2 regions of the Oceanobacillus sp. E9 genome follow, and region 2 is predicted to be linked to the other one. Evidence: predicted binding sites of a transcription regulator. Region 2 holds the regulator's gene; the other holds the start of a gene.
The links. The regulator Rex, encoded in region 2, represses fermentation and respiration genes when NADH is low (regulators of the CRP and FNR family bind a similar motif). The targets are predictions, from matches to a motif close to TTGTGAAATATTTCACAA.
Positions count from the first base shown of each region.

Region 1: a site for Rex is predicted at 868-885, ahead of qoxA (cytochrome aa3 quinol oxidase subunit II). Genes of this name have one in related genera too.

Region 1 is NZ_LSNA01000005.1:48,815-56,499, reverse strand. Features, by position in the region: gene AQ616_RS04005 (EAL domain-containing protein) at 1-736, opposite strand, end outside; gene qoxA (cytochrome aa3 quinol oxidase subunit II) at 990-1,874, shown strand; gene qoxB (cytochrome aa3 quinol oxidase subunit I) at 1,921-3,873, shown strand; gene AQ616_RS03990 (cytochrome (ubi)quinol oxidase subunit III) at 3,870-4,466, shown strand; gene qoxD (cytochrome aa3 quinol oxidase subunit IV) at 4,468-4,752, shown strand; gene AQ616_RS03980 (hypothetical protein) at 4,805-5,038, opposite strand; gene AQ616_RS03975 (processed acidic surface protein) at 5,241-5,969, shown strand; gene AQ616_RS03970 (YkgJ family cysteine cluster protein) at 6,091-6,816, opposite strand; gene opp4C (oligopeptide ABC transporter permease) at 6,948-7,685, opposite strand, start outside.
Region 2 is NZ_LSNA01000009.1:296,757-304,441, forward strand. Features, by position in the region: gene groL (chaperonin GroEL) at 1-561, opposite strand, end outside; gene groES (co-chaperone GroES) at 625-906, opposite strand; gene AQ616_RS17585 (CPBP family intramembrane glutamic endopeptidase) at 1,184-1,882, shown strand; gene AQ616_RS17590 (YdiK family protein) at 1,886-2,080, shown strand; gene AQ616_RS17595 (redox-sensing transcriptional repressor Rex) at 2,160-2,789, opposite strand; gene AQ616_RS17600 (ABC-F family ATP-binding cassette domain-containing protein) at 2,936-4,867, shown strand; gene AQ616_RS17605 (transporter associated domain-containing protein) at 5,058-5,879, shown strand; gene AQ616_RS17610 (FtsW/RodA/SpoVE family cell cycle protein) at 5,938-7,107, opposite strand; gene tsaD (tRNA (adenosine(37)-N6)-threonylcarbamoyltransferase complex transferase subunit TsaD) at 7,326-7,685, opposite strand, start outside.

The sequences.
Region 1 (7,685 bases), on a different contig from region 2:
TACAGCTATCAACTTCTACAAAGTCATTTTGAGGATGAATTAAGTACCTACCTTGATAGTATTGGCCCCCACTTCTCCATGCATAATTAAATTGATTATAATTATTAATTCCTTTAAACAGGAGAGACGCACCAATTTTGCGTGACAACATGGAAATTGCATGATAGACATCTTTGTATAGATGAGGTAGTAAATCATCCTTTAGAAAACTTGTATCTACTTTTAATACATTTGGATGTAATGTAGCTAATTGGTCAAGGATACCATTTGGATTTTCCAGTTGAATACTAACTTTTACGCCTAATGTTTTTAAATATTTTATTAGGTTGGATAGTTGATCCATATCTTTAGGAAATGCAGTGTCTTTCACTTCTAATATAATTTCATTTAATTTTAATCCTTTTGATTGGTATTCTTCAAGTATTGCAAGTAATGCTTCACCGTTGTTTCGTACAAGTAAATCAGCGTCATAGTAGAAAGATAGAAAACTTTTATCTTGCTTTTCAAGCTTATTTTCTATAGCTTTACGCTGAAGATAAGTATTTACTTCAATACGAAATTCATCCGGAATGGATACATCATCAAAAAAACAATCCATACGTTGTAACTTCCCATGCTTATTTTGAAAATAAGCAATCACTTCATATCCAATGATCATTTGCGTATCTGCGCTGACGATCGCTTTATAATAAGGAAGTAATTGGTCCATATCTAACATTACATCTAACGGATCCATATCTAATCCCCCTTTAGACTATTATATCACAGCAAACAAGTACCTCTCTTCCTTTTTAACTCATAATCATGTCAAGTGTTCTGTTACATTTTTTTTAGTTACCATACAAAATCCACATATTAATGAACATTTTGTGAAGCATTTCTCAAACTCTTGTTATTTTAGTTTACGAGTATTAATATTGTCACTGACATGTTAACTTGATAGGATTTAGAATACTATCCATAAACATACCGATGAAAGGGGTATCTACATGAATAAAAAGTGGGCCTATATAATGTTATTAACAGCAACAGCCTTATTTTTAGCAGGTTGTGAACCATTACTCGTACTTGATCCTAAGGGGCCACAAGCAGCAACGACCGCAAATGTTATATGGATTTCAATTATAACGATGGCATTAATTGTAATTGTTGTGATGGTAATGCTAGCAATTGTTTTGTTTAAGTATAGAGCTTCAAAACAAAGTGACGATTATGAGCCACCACACATAGAAGGAAGTCCTGTTGTAGAAGGAATTATTGTTGGTGTTCCAGTATTAATAGTAGCATTCTTAGCAGTTGTTTCTGTAATATCTACGTATCAAGTAGAATCTGTACCAGAAGGGTATAAAGATGACGAACCTTTAGTTATTTATGCTTCATCTTCAAACTGGAAATGGCATTTTAGTTATCCAGAACAAGACATTGAAACTGTAAACTATGTATTTATACCACAGGATAGAAATGTAGAATTTAGATTATATTCTCATAGTACAATCTCTAGTTTCTGGGTTCCTCAACTAGCTGGACAAAAATATGCGATGGCTGACATGGTAAATACATTGAATGTAGTCGCTGATCATTCAGGCGATTTTGTAGGAAGAAACTCTAACTTTAATGGTGAAGGTTTTGCGGAAAATATGTTTAATGTAACAGTTATGCCTCATGACGAATTCGACACTTGGGTAGAGGAAATTCATGCTACAGCAGATCCTCTTACTGAAGAAAAATTTGAAGAAATATTAGAACCAGGTCATCTCGGTCAAATGACATTCACAGGAACACATCAAGAATTTAAACCTGCTCCTGAAGGTGAGAACAGTCCACATAATCACGGACCATCCGATTCTAATGACGAAGGACACCATCATCACTAATTTATAAGATTCATGCAACAAGAGCATCGAAAGGAGATTCATAAATATGAATATATTAGAAAGATTTGCCATTCCTCCGCATGACGATCCGATGCTTTATGCATCCCTGGTTGCCATTGCACTTGTTTCTATAGCAGTTGTTGTAGGTATTACCTACTTCAAGAAATGGGGATATCTTTGGAACGAATGGTTGACTACCGTTGACCATAAACGTATAGGAATTATGTATATAATTTCAGCACTTCTAATGCTTTTCCGTGGTGGTGCTGATGGAGTTATGATGCGTCTACAAACTTCAGTTCCTGATAACAGTTTCTTAGATGCACAACACTATAATGAAATATTTACTACCCATGGTGTGGTTATGATTTTCTTCATGGCCATGGCATTTATTATTGGTTTAATGAACTATGTTATTCCATTGCAAATTGGTGCGCGAGATGTTGCATTCCCTCGCTTAAACGCACTAAGTTTCTGGCTATACTTTGCTGGTGCAATGTTATTCAATATTTCCTTCGTAGTCGGAGGATCACCTGATGCTGGATGGACAAATTATTATCCACTAGCAGGACCAGAGTTTAGTGAACATGTAGGTGTTAACTACTACAACTGGGCATTACAGATATCTGGTATCGGTACACTGATGACTGGTATTAACTTTGTAGTCACGATTATAAAAATGCGTGCACCAGGTATGAAATTGATGAAAATGCCAATGTTCACTTGGTCTGCATTAATTACAAATATAATTATTGTATTTGCATTCCCTGTTTTAACAATTGCCCTATTAATGGGTACTCTTGACCGTCAGTTCTTTACGAATTTCTTTACAACATCTGATGGCGGTATGGATATGATGTGGGCAAACCTATTCTGGATATGGGGACACCCAGAAGTATATATTTTGATATTACCGGCATTTGGTATTTACAGTCAGATTATCTCGACATTCTCTCAAAGAAACTTATATGGTTATAAATCGATGGTAGCTTCCATGGTTATTATCTCACTATTATCCTTTGTTGTTTGGGTTCACCATTTCTTTACAATGGGTCAAGGTGCACTTACAAATAGTATCTTCTCCATTACAACGATGGCGATAGCAGTTCCAACCGGAATTAAGATATTTAACTGGCTACTGACCATGTGGAAAGGTAAAATTCGATTTACCACACCAATGCTTTATTCCATCGCATTTATTCCTTTATTCACGATTGGTGGAGTAACTGGTGTAATGCTCTCGATCGCAAGTGCTGATTATCAATATCACAATACGATGTTCTTAGTTGCTCACTTCCATAATGTAATTATTCCTGGTGTAGTATTTGCGATGATTGCAGGATTAATTTATTACTGGCCAAAAATGTTTGGTTTCTTACTAAACGAAAGAATTGGTAAATGGGCATTCTGGAATATCGTTATCGGTTTCTGTCTATCCTTTTTCCCAATGTACATCACAGGATTAGACGGGCAAGCAAGACGTATGTACACTTATTCGGAAGCTTCTGGTTTCGGTCCATTAAACTTACTATCGTTTGGTGGAGTAGCATTATTAACCCTAGGATTTATCCTTCTGGTATTCAATATTTACTATAGTTTCCGTCATGCACCAAGAAATGTTGGAGATGATCCATGGAACGCTCGCTCTTTAGAATGGGCTACGCATAATCCAGTTCCAGAGTATAATTTTGCTGTTACACCAACTGTAGATTCAGAAGAAGCATTTTGGGATTACAAGAAAAACGGATATCAGTTGTTTAAAGAACCAATTAGTGACATCCATATGCCAAATAACAGTGGTTGGTCCATTATATTAGCAGGTTTCTTCTTTATCTTTGGTTTCTTCTTTGTATTCCATGTGTGGGCCGGAGCTATTGTAGGAGCAATAGGAATACTAGGCTGTCTACTATACCGTACATTTGAAAAAGATGATGGTCACCATATCCATAAAGAAGAAATTATTGAGACTGAAAAGAAATTTGGAGGTGACAAGAAATGAAAATAGATTCTAATCAACCTCTTGAGTACAGTACCGAACAAAATAAGATGAATATCCTTGGTTTTTGGATATTCTTAGGTGCAGAGATCATGTTATTTGCTACACTGTTTACAAGCTACTTTATTTATGAAGGTCGTGTCGGTTCCGGTCCAGGCGCAGCAGAAATCTTCGAAATTGGACCTGTCATCATTAATACAATGATCTTATTAACGAGTAGTTTTACAATTGGTTTAGCAATACATGCAATGCGAATCCAACGTACTAAAGCAATGATCGGTTTTCTGATTGTTACACTTGCACTTGGTGCAGCGTTTGTCAGTGTTGAAATTTATGAGTTTATTCATTTCTATCACTTAAACGCAACACTACAAACAAGTGGTTTCACTGCAACATTATTTACTACCCTAGCAACACACGGAGCGCACGTTACATTTGGTCTATTCTGGGGAATAATGATTATTATTCAATTAGTAAAGCACGGCTTAACTGCTCAAACAGCGAATAAATCATTTATATTCTCATTATATTGGCATTTCCTTGATGTAATGTGGATCTTCATCTTTAGCTTTGTGTACTTGAAAGGAATGATGTAACATGAAAGAATTATTCCCTATGAAGCAGGTTAACGGATTTATCTTTTCCCTGCTCCTCACAGTGATTGCGCTGAGCGTCTACTTTTTAGACATGTCCTTTGCAATGGGCTTAACAATTCTTATTGTTACAGCATTCATTCAAGCTGGAGTACAACTGATTGTATTTATGCACGCAGGAGAAAGTGAAGATAAAGGTACAATATATACAAGTATTTATTACGGTGCATTGATTGCATTGCTCACCGTATTCGGATCATTACTCGCAATGGTTTGGGGATATATGTAGATTCGAAAAAGCCAAAGGCACTTTTGCCTTTGGCTTTTTTATATGCCTATCTTTAATATAAATTTGTTCGTTGTTCTTTCTCGCTAACAAAAGATTCCTCTGTTGCTACTAAGAAAACACCCATAATAAAGATGAAAGTTGAGCCCATTACCAACCCTATACCAATAGCAGTCACCGCGGTTAAATCGCTTACAAAATATCCATAAATAAATAGTAGAGATCCTATTGTAATTAGCGTCCCACAAATAATTGATACATATTTCAGTAATTTTTGATTGATATCCATGAAACTTCATCCCCTTTGTTTACATTATGCTGCATGTTCAAAAAGTTGTCAATAAGTAAGTTACAATTTTATGAACTAATATATTTAAACTTGACATCAGGACTTTTGGTTTATTTATCTGCATTTCGCAGGTTATTCGTAGCAATTTTTGTATTAACAATTTATACTAAATTTGTATTTTAATTCTTATAGGAGGTTTCATATGCGTAACAAATTATTCACTGCACTATTTATTATGATTCTTAGTTTCACTATTATTCCAACGGTTGCATTTGCAATTGAAGCAGATGATCCAGAATTCGAAGCATTTCTCGTAGAAATTGATTGGGATAAGGAAGATTATATTGAGTACTTAGATAGTAAGTTTTATTCCATTGATGATTTTCCTAACAACGACTACTTAGGTATTCCCGTAACTGAAAAAACGTTAGAAGAAATTTATAACACCTATGATATTACTCATGAAGAGTTAAATGAAAAATTAAGAGAGACAGGACAACTATTTGAAGATGAAGATGTGTTTGATTCAACTTGGTTTTTATTCATTGAAGATGTAGCATTTGCTTTAGATCAAGGAGTAGAGAATTCTGATGAAATAACGGATTGGGACGAGGAAATTACTGAAGAAAATATTCAAGGTCTACTAGAGTTTTATGATTTCAGTTCATCTGAAGAATTAGAAGAGTACTTGAAGAGTATGGGCGATTCTATCGAAAACTACGAGACTATTTGGGATCTCGAATTAGTAGTTGACGCTTATATGGGTGGTCAAGATGTTACTTCTGATTTAACAGATGATTTTTCTGGAGATTTCGGTAGTGGAATGAATATGAGTATATGGGATACGGAGAGTATATTCCCTACTACAGATCCGCATCTTAACGTATTTATCGGTCTTACTCCAATTGCATTCCAAGCAATCTTTTTTTAGTATAAGATGAACTAGGTATTTACGTTTACACTCACAAAAGAGAGGTTAGACAATAAAGCATTAATCAAAAGCACCAATTTTGAACTAATCTTTTTATTTGTCTAACCCGTTTTTATTAAATTTATGATTTACTCATCCAATTAAACAAGTAATCCGTCTCATATAAATCATTTGGGTATGTTATCTTACCTGTATTCCCATCCTCGTATGCCCACTGAAGAAATTCATTTAATGCTGATATATATGGTTCATAAAGAAATTCAAAACTAACGGTTTCTTTTGGAAGTAGATTTTCTTTACATAATAGTGGGTCAGAATAACTCATATATGTTCTACACGGAATTGGACGTACTTCGTATGCCATACATTGGTTTGTTTCCGTATCCAGCAGTACACAAGGAAGTTGTAATTTTTTATAAGCTTCCTTCACCTCACCAATTTCCTCATCCGTATTATCAGGAACCTGCTCAAGTATATGCTTATATTTAATAAAGTATTGTTCAATGTGATTATATAGCTTTTCTTTCCGTTCAGAATCAAAATTATTGATAGTCATCTGCAGTAATTTTGATTCTAATTTCGTTATAATAATTGGAAAATAACAACAGAAAGCACATCCCATTTGGCATGTCGCTTCCAAAGACACTTTGTCTTCCATTGTAGTAATTTCATTTGATACAACTTTTAATAAACTCTGGAATACCCCTTGTAACTTATCATTTATTGTCTTCTCAGTTCCATCCCAATCTTCAATCACACCATAAAATAATTCTTCATTTATCTGATAAGTTTCACTTATTTCATCACATTTTTTCCTTACTTCATCATAACTCAAATCTTTTAGCATTTCATTCTATCTCCTTATATCTGTCTCCATTCTATTGTTACGTATTACCTAAAAAAAGTAAATCAATTTATGAACAAAACAATACCGCAAGAAATCAATGTACATGGTATCGATTTCTTGCGGTATACGTATTAACGTTGATTACTTTTTGGATCAAAAGCATCTCTTAAACCGTCTCCAATAAAATTAATAGTTAGTACGGTAATAAAAATCGCAAGTCCTGGTGGTATCCAAGCTTCCGGATGGTTACGTAAAATCCTAATATTTTGCGCTTCGGATATCATATTCCCCCAGGTTGGTGTTGGTTGCGGGATTCCAAACCCTATAAAACTTAGTCCGGATTCTATGATAATGTAAGATGCCATCATAAGCGTGGCATTTACGACAATTGGTCCTATTGCATTCGGAATAAAATGTTTAAAAATGATTCGAAAATCATTTGCTCCAATAGCATGTGCACTCAATACAAATTCTTGTTCACGTAAAGATAAATATGACCCCCGAATAATCCTTGTTAAACTTGGCCATGACGTTAAAGCAATTGTTGTAACAAATAAACCAATTGTTACATTATCAATTACCGCCATTATCGTAAGTACTAATACTAGAAATGGCAACATTAACATAATATCTGCTCCACGCATAATAACACTATCGACTTTACCACCATAGTAACCAGCTAGCGAACCTAATACAACACCAATTACTAATGTAAAGAACATTGCACTAAACCCAACGACTAAAGAGATTCGTCCTCCGTATAACAGACGAGAAAAATTATCTTGTCCAACTCCATTCGTTCCTAAAATATGTTCTTCACTCGGACCTTGCTCGATTTTTAAAAGATTCGTTTTTTCCGGATCAAGATC
Region 2 (7,685 bases):
TACTTCAAGTTCTGTGTTGAATCCTTTAGATTCTTCAATTGTAATAACACCATCGTTACCTACGCGTTCCATTGCTTCAGCAATCAATTGACCTACTTCATCATCAGCAGCAGAGATAGCAGCTACTTGCGCAATGGATTCTTTAGATTCAACTGGTTTTGAGATAGATTTTAATTCAGTTACTGCTTCTGCCACAGCTTTTTCAATACCGCGACGGATTCCCACTGGGTTCGCACCAGAGGTTACGTTTTTCAATCCTTCACGAATCATTGCTTGAGCAAGTACAGTTGCAGTTGTAGTACCATCACCAGCAACATCATTTGTTTTTGATGCAACTTCAGATACTAATTGTGCACCCATATTTTCAAATGCATCTTCTAATTCAATTTCTTTTGCAATTGTAACACCATCATTAGTAATTAGAGGTGAGCCGAATTTTTTATCTAATACAACATTACGTCCTTTTGGTCCAAGCGTAACTTTTACTGCATCTGCCAATGTATCTACACCACGTAGCATTGCGCGACGAGCGTCTTCACTAAATTTTAAGTCTTTAGCCATTCTTTATTCCTCCTTGAATGTAGTTACGTATTTTATTATTCAGTCTAAATTTCTCATAAGAGTTTAGCCTATAATAGCTAAAATATCATTTTCACGAAGAATTAAGTATTCTGTACCTTCATATTTCACTTCTGTACCAGCAAATTTAGAAAAAATGATACGATCTCCTTCTGAAACTTCAAGAGCGATCTTTTCTCCATTTTCTACACGTCCAGAACCAACTGCTACTACTTTACCTTCCTGCGGTTTTTCCTTTGCAGAGTCTGGAAGTACGATTCCGCTTGCAGTTGTTTCTTCTTGTTCAACAAGTTCGATAACAACACGATCTCCTAATGGTTTAATCATGTAGAAATGCCTCCTTAATTCGATATCATTTTATTTTATTAGCACTCTTCACAGTTGAGTGCTAATCACAATTATTATAATAATTAATTCTATAAAAAAATGCAAGCAAAAAAGAGTGAAGAAATTATATTTTTTATTCAACATATGTAGTACTCAGTTATAGAAAAATAATACTTCATTTTCTTTTCATTTAATAGCGTGTTCTGATTATAATAACTATATATGCATATGTTAAACTATAGTAATTAATACAGTACATGATAAAGGAGCGTTTTATTTGAGTCGCAGATATTGGTATGTCATTCTTACATATATTATTATGCAGCTTTCAGGGGCTCTCTTCGCCCCAATTTTAGCGGTCGTTTTAGACTTATCTTTAATGGATGCAACGATTTATTGGTCAATATTTTCCTTTGGATTAGCGGTACTCATTACGCTATATCTTCTAAAACCAGATATGCAAATGCGAAATGATAATGCAGCAGGCATTGAAAGCATAATACTTTGGTCCATCGCTGGTTTCTTTATGGCTTTATTCGCGCAAGGTATTGCTGCCCAAATCGAAATAGCTTTAGGGATTGATCCTGGTTCAGAGAACACACAACAAATTATGGATATTACTCGAGCAGCACCGATATTTATGATCGTCCCGGCTATTTTAGCTCCGATTTTGGAAGAAATCATATTCCGAAAAATTATCTTTGGAGAGCTATATAAACGGATGAATTTCTTTTTCGCAGGGTTACTATCAGCAGTCATATTTGGCTTTATTCACTTAGACCCTACGCATATTCTTATTTATGCATCCATGGGATTTGTTTTTGCTTTCCTTTATGTAAAAACAAAACGTATCATTGTGCCTATCATCGTTCACGCAGCAATGAACTCCTTTGTTGTATTAATGCAATATAATATTGATCCTGAGGAACTGCAGCGAATGTTAGATGAGATGCAAATGATATTCTTTGGAGGTTAATCCATGAAACATCCTTATTTAACAAGAGCAATTCTATACTTTCTGGTTGGAATAGCTTTTATATACTTTGGGGTTCAAAGTAAGGAGAGCACCGTTTGGAATTCCGTTACATTGATTTTTTCAGCAGTCTCTGCTTTATGCTTCTTTTGTTCTTTTAAGATGTTTGGTTATCACAATAAAATAAAAAAGAAAAAGTAGACTGCATCTCAGTCTACTTTTTCTTTAAGCAAATTTCAACAAACGCTTACATAATAATCGATTTAAAATAATGAAATAATTACTGTAATGAATAATGTTTAAGAAAATACACAAGTGATTGAAGTTCAATCGCTAAATCAATATGATGCACACGAATATGACTTGGTACTGTAATTCTTGCTGGGGTAAAATTTAATATACCATTAACACCATGATCGACCAGTTGGTTGGCTATCGCATCTGCTTCATCTGCAGGTATCGTTAAAATCGCAACCTCTGTGTCCTTTAATCTTTCCCCTAGTTCGTCAATATGATAGACTGGAACTCCTCCGATATCGGTGCCTACCTTATTCTCATCAGCATCAAATGCAATGGTAATACGGATATTATTATTTTTCATAAAATTATAATGTAAGAAAGCTGTACCTAAATTTCCAACACCTATTAATGCTACTTCTGTTATTTCATGTTGATCTAACGTACGTTTAAAAAATCCTAATAAATATTCGACATTGTATCCGTATCCTTTTTTACCTAGTGCACCGAAATAAGAGAAATCTCTGCGAATGGTTGCGGAATCTACTTTAACCGCTTCACTTAATTCTTTTGATGATACACGCTTTTTTCCTTGTTGATTTAAGTTGTTAATGAAACGATAATATAATGGCAAGCGTTTTGCAGTTGCTTGCGGAATCTTGTTTTGTTCCATACGACCTTCCTCTTTTCAATGCTTAGAATAATTATCATACTATATTTATTTTAACAGATTTATCCTTAGAAGTCGTGACATTTTTCACAATAATATTGTCCCTTCTATGGCGATAAGCTAAACTAGTAATATGAGGTGACAATAAAATGATACTGATGCAATTAAACGGAATATCAAAATCTTTTGGCACAGAAGAGATTTTGTCTAATATAAAAGTAGAAATAAAAGACCAAGATCGAATTGCCATCGTCGGGAGAAATGGTGCAGGAAAATCGACATTGCTAAAAATAATGGCAAATGAAATCCCTTATGATGAAGGAGAGTTTTTCAAACCGAAAGACCTTACCTATGGTTACCTGTCGCAACATATGAAATTGGAATCAGGAAAAACCATTTGGAATGAAATGGAAGATGTGTTTTCCCATTTAAAACAAATGGAGAAAAAGTTACGTGAATTAGAAACAAAAATGGCAGATCCTACTGCAGTGGATGATGCTAGTTACCAACTAATTTTAAAGGAATATGATGACTTACAAGTTCGCTATCAATCAGATGGTGGTTATACGTATGAATCGGATATAAAATCGGTACTTACTGGACTCTCATTTGGAGATTACGATTATCGAGCACCGATTAACGAATTAAGTGGCGGGCAAAAAACAAGACTTGCTCTCGGTAAATTATTGCTACAAAAACCTCAATTACTCATCCTCGATGAGCCTACAAACCATCTGGACATTGATACACTTACATGGTTAGAAGGTTATCTCGTTAATTACCCTGGTGCTATTGTGATTGTTTCCCACGACCGTTATTTTCTTGATAGAACGGTTTCTATAGTTTATGAAATTTCTAGACATCATTCTAAAAAATATCACGGTACCTACAGTAAATACTTAGAACAAAAAGCACTCAATTTCGAACAAGAAATGAAAGAATATGAAAAACAACAAACGGATATTAAACGAATGGAAGAATTTATTCAAAAAAATATCGTTCGTGCTTCCACGACAAAACGAGCACAAAGTAGACGAAAGCAATTAGAAAAAATGGAAAGAATGGATCGTCCAATGGGGGATGAATCATCCGCTTCGATGTCATTTCAGATTAATCGTCGTAGTGGAAATGATGTGTTGAAAATCTCTGATTTGGGTTTTCGATATGAAGAACAACAAGACCCTACATTTCGCCATGTTCATCTCCATGCAAATCGCGGAGACCGTATCGCATTAGTTGGCCCGAATGGAATTGGAAAAACAACGTTATTAAAGACTATTGTGGAAAAAGAGTTTCCTTTCGAAGGAGATATTCAATTAGGGACGAATGTACAAGTTGGCTACTATGATCAGGAACAAACCGAACTTCACTCGAATAAAACTGTGCTTCAAGAATTGTGGGATGAGTATCCTCTAGTGAACGAAAAAGATATTCGTACGATTCTAGGTAATTTCTTATTCTCTGGCGATGACGTGTTAAAGCCAGTATCTGCATTAAGTGGTGGAGAAAAATCACGTTTAGCATTATCTAAATTAAAAATGCAAAAAGCAAATTTGCTTATTCTAGATGAACCAACGAACCACTTAGACATTGATAGTAAAGAAGTGTTAGAAGGTGCATTAGCTGATTTTCCTGGCACGATTATATTTGTTTCGCATGATCGTTATTTTATTAATCGAATCGCAGACCAAGTAGCTGAAATGAGTCCACAAGGAATTAAAATGTATCTTGGTGACTATGATTATTATTTAGAGAAAAAAGCAGAAGAAGCAGAACTTGCTCGTCTTCAGATGGAAAACGCTGTTCAATCAGTAACTGTTTCTGATAAAAAAAGAAACTTTAAAGAAGAAAAACAGAAACAAAGTGAAGAAAGAAAGCGAAAAAGACAGATTGCTGAACTTGAAAAACAAATTGAATCCACAGAAGAGCATATTGCACATTTAGAAGAACAAATGACGTTACCAGAAGTGTATGAAAATCACGAAAAAGCATTAGAGCTAACGGAAGAAACAAACACGTCCAAACAAAAACTTGATGACTTATTAGAGCAATGGACAAGTTTGGAAGAGTTAGATAATTGAAAAAATATTTATTTTCGTTTATAATTATCAACAGGTAAGTTTAAACTTGCCTGTTTTTTTTATATATGCGGACTGTCTAAGTGATGGCATATTTCCGGATAAAAATTTAATAAAAAACCATGGAGGTCGTTAGCTTTTGACGATAGCGCTGATAGGTTTACTTAGTCTAATTGTAGGCATAGCATGTTTTATGACTTGGAAAAAGGGGCTGCTGGTAATCAATACAAGTGCGCTTAAAAAAACAAAAGGGCACGCATCAGCTGAACCTGAAACAAACATCTATGAATTTAATGATAAACATATTTCGGATATCGTTGTTCATCGTTTAGATATCTGTGTGCTTGAAGTTGATACACCCTATGAGGAAGTAATGGATGTTATTATAAATAATCCATATAACAGATATCCTGTATTCGAAGAAGATATCGACCAAATAGTAGGAATTATTCACGTAAAAGACGTACTTTCTTACTTACATAAACATAATGATACCACCAAGTTTCAACTTCGAAATATCATGCATAATCCCTTCTTTATCTTAGAATCACAACGTGTAGACCTTGCATTTAAGGATATGCAAAAAGAACAGATTGCACTTGCGATTGTTTTAGATGAATATGGTGGCACAGAAGGTCTCATTACAACGGAAGATATGGTTAAAGAAATGGTTACTGATGTCCTTCAAGAAGATGATAGTTATGTATTGAATAAACCATCTTTTATCCAACAACTGGCTGGAAATAGATACCGAATTCATGCTCATTCACCATTGTACGAATTAGAAGGTATACTGGGCATCACTTTTCCTGAAGAGAATTTTAATACTTTAAGTGATTTCTTAATCGATCAATTAGGCTATATTCCTGCCAATCATGAGAAGCCGAACCTTCTCTATAAAAATGTACAATTCGAAGTAACTGAAATATCTTCACAACAAATACATTCTGTTATAGCAACCATTTATGAAGAAGGAGTAACATTTATCGATCAGTTTCATAAGCAACCTAGTTAATAAGATAAAAAACTCTCTTTATCCACAATGATGGATTCAGAGAGTTTTTTTATAGCTTTTATTTAAATAGATAGTCATTTTGTATCGTATGTTCCACCGCTACTCGGTAAACTATTGCCAATCCTAACATAGTGGACATGACAGAACTACCTCCATAGCTTATAAGTAGTAACGGAATTCCTGTAATAGGCATGATCCCAATTGTCATCCCGATATTTTGAAACACATGGATAAGCATCAAACTTAAAAATCCAAAGCAGAAATATGTGCCAAATGGTGAATGTTTATAAATGCTTAAACCTAAAGTTACTAAACGGTATAAAAGCATAAAGTAAAGAAAAATTACAATTGCGCTTCCAATAAATCCAAAGCTTTCACCAATTACAGAAAAGATAAAGTCTGTATGCGCTTCTGGATATTGTACTTCTAAACCACTCATTCCTTTACCAAACAATTGCCCAGAACCTAATGACATATGTGAGCGTTCGAACTGGAATGTCGCATCTGCTGATTGTTGTGATGGATCAAACCAAGTCATAATTCGATCAACTTGATATGGTGCGACTCCAAGAACATCAATGGCAAATTGCGGAAATCGAATAATTGCTAGAATAGCAGCTGCTGCTATAGATATCAAACCGACAATTAATGAAACAATAATCTTCCAATTAATACCTGATAAAATAGTCATCATTCCTGCAATAAACAAATACACCATCGACGTACCAAAATCAGGCTGTAGCATAATTAACCCAACTGGTATCAATGTATAAACAATCAGTTTAAGTAGTAACATAATATCCGTTTTCATAGTTTGAACTTCTATCTTTTCTTTATGGCCAGTTATCGTTGCTGCTAGAAATAAAATCGTCGACATTTTCGCAAATTCGGCAGGTTGAATGGACAACCCAGGTAAGGTGAACCAACTATTTGCTCCATTAATTTCCCTTGCAATTGCATCAGGACTAATAAGCAAGAGTCCCAATAAGAAAACTCCACCTAAATAGATATATATACTACCTCTATATAACTGTTCGAGGTCGATAAATTGTATCGCTGCTACAAAACAAACACCAATACCAAAAAAAGCAATTTGTCTTATGACAAAATTTGTATTAGTTTGATCAATTTGCTGCGCATTATAAATAGCCAATAAACTAATGATTACAAATCCTAAAAAGAGTAGGATTAAATCAGTTTGAAAATAATAATTTTGTTTTTTATTCATCGGATTTCCACCAAATTTCTTCCTGTTAATATCCTTATTTAATACAACACTTATCCACAACAAAAAGCTCGAAAAATGTCTAAAAAACTCGAACTAATAAAATTTATACACATAATCCACAACCAAATGAACAGTTATCCACTTTTTCATCCACATTTAAAAGATGATTACGTAGCTTATCTACATAATATATCCACACCCTTGTGAATAACCTGTGATTAATCAAGCAAAAGTGAAGGATTTGCATTTAAATCGAGTGTGGAACGATGACCCTTTTCAAACAATATGGTGCCTGCAGCAGCAATCATTGCTGCATTGTCTGTACATAGTTGAATTGGTGGAATATATAATGGAAAATCCTCGTCTGAAAAACGTTTCTCTAGACTTTTTCTTAACCCTGTATTAGCAGCTACTCCACCTGCTACAATAACTTGATTTACGTTATATTCTTTCGCTGCACGATATGTTTTTTCTGTCAGTACTTCCACAACACTAGCTTGAAAACTTGCAGCAATATCTTCTGCATTCAACGTCAACTCACGTTGCTTAGCATTATGAATTTTATTTATTACGGCAGA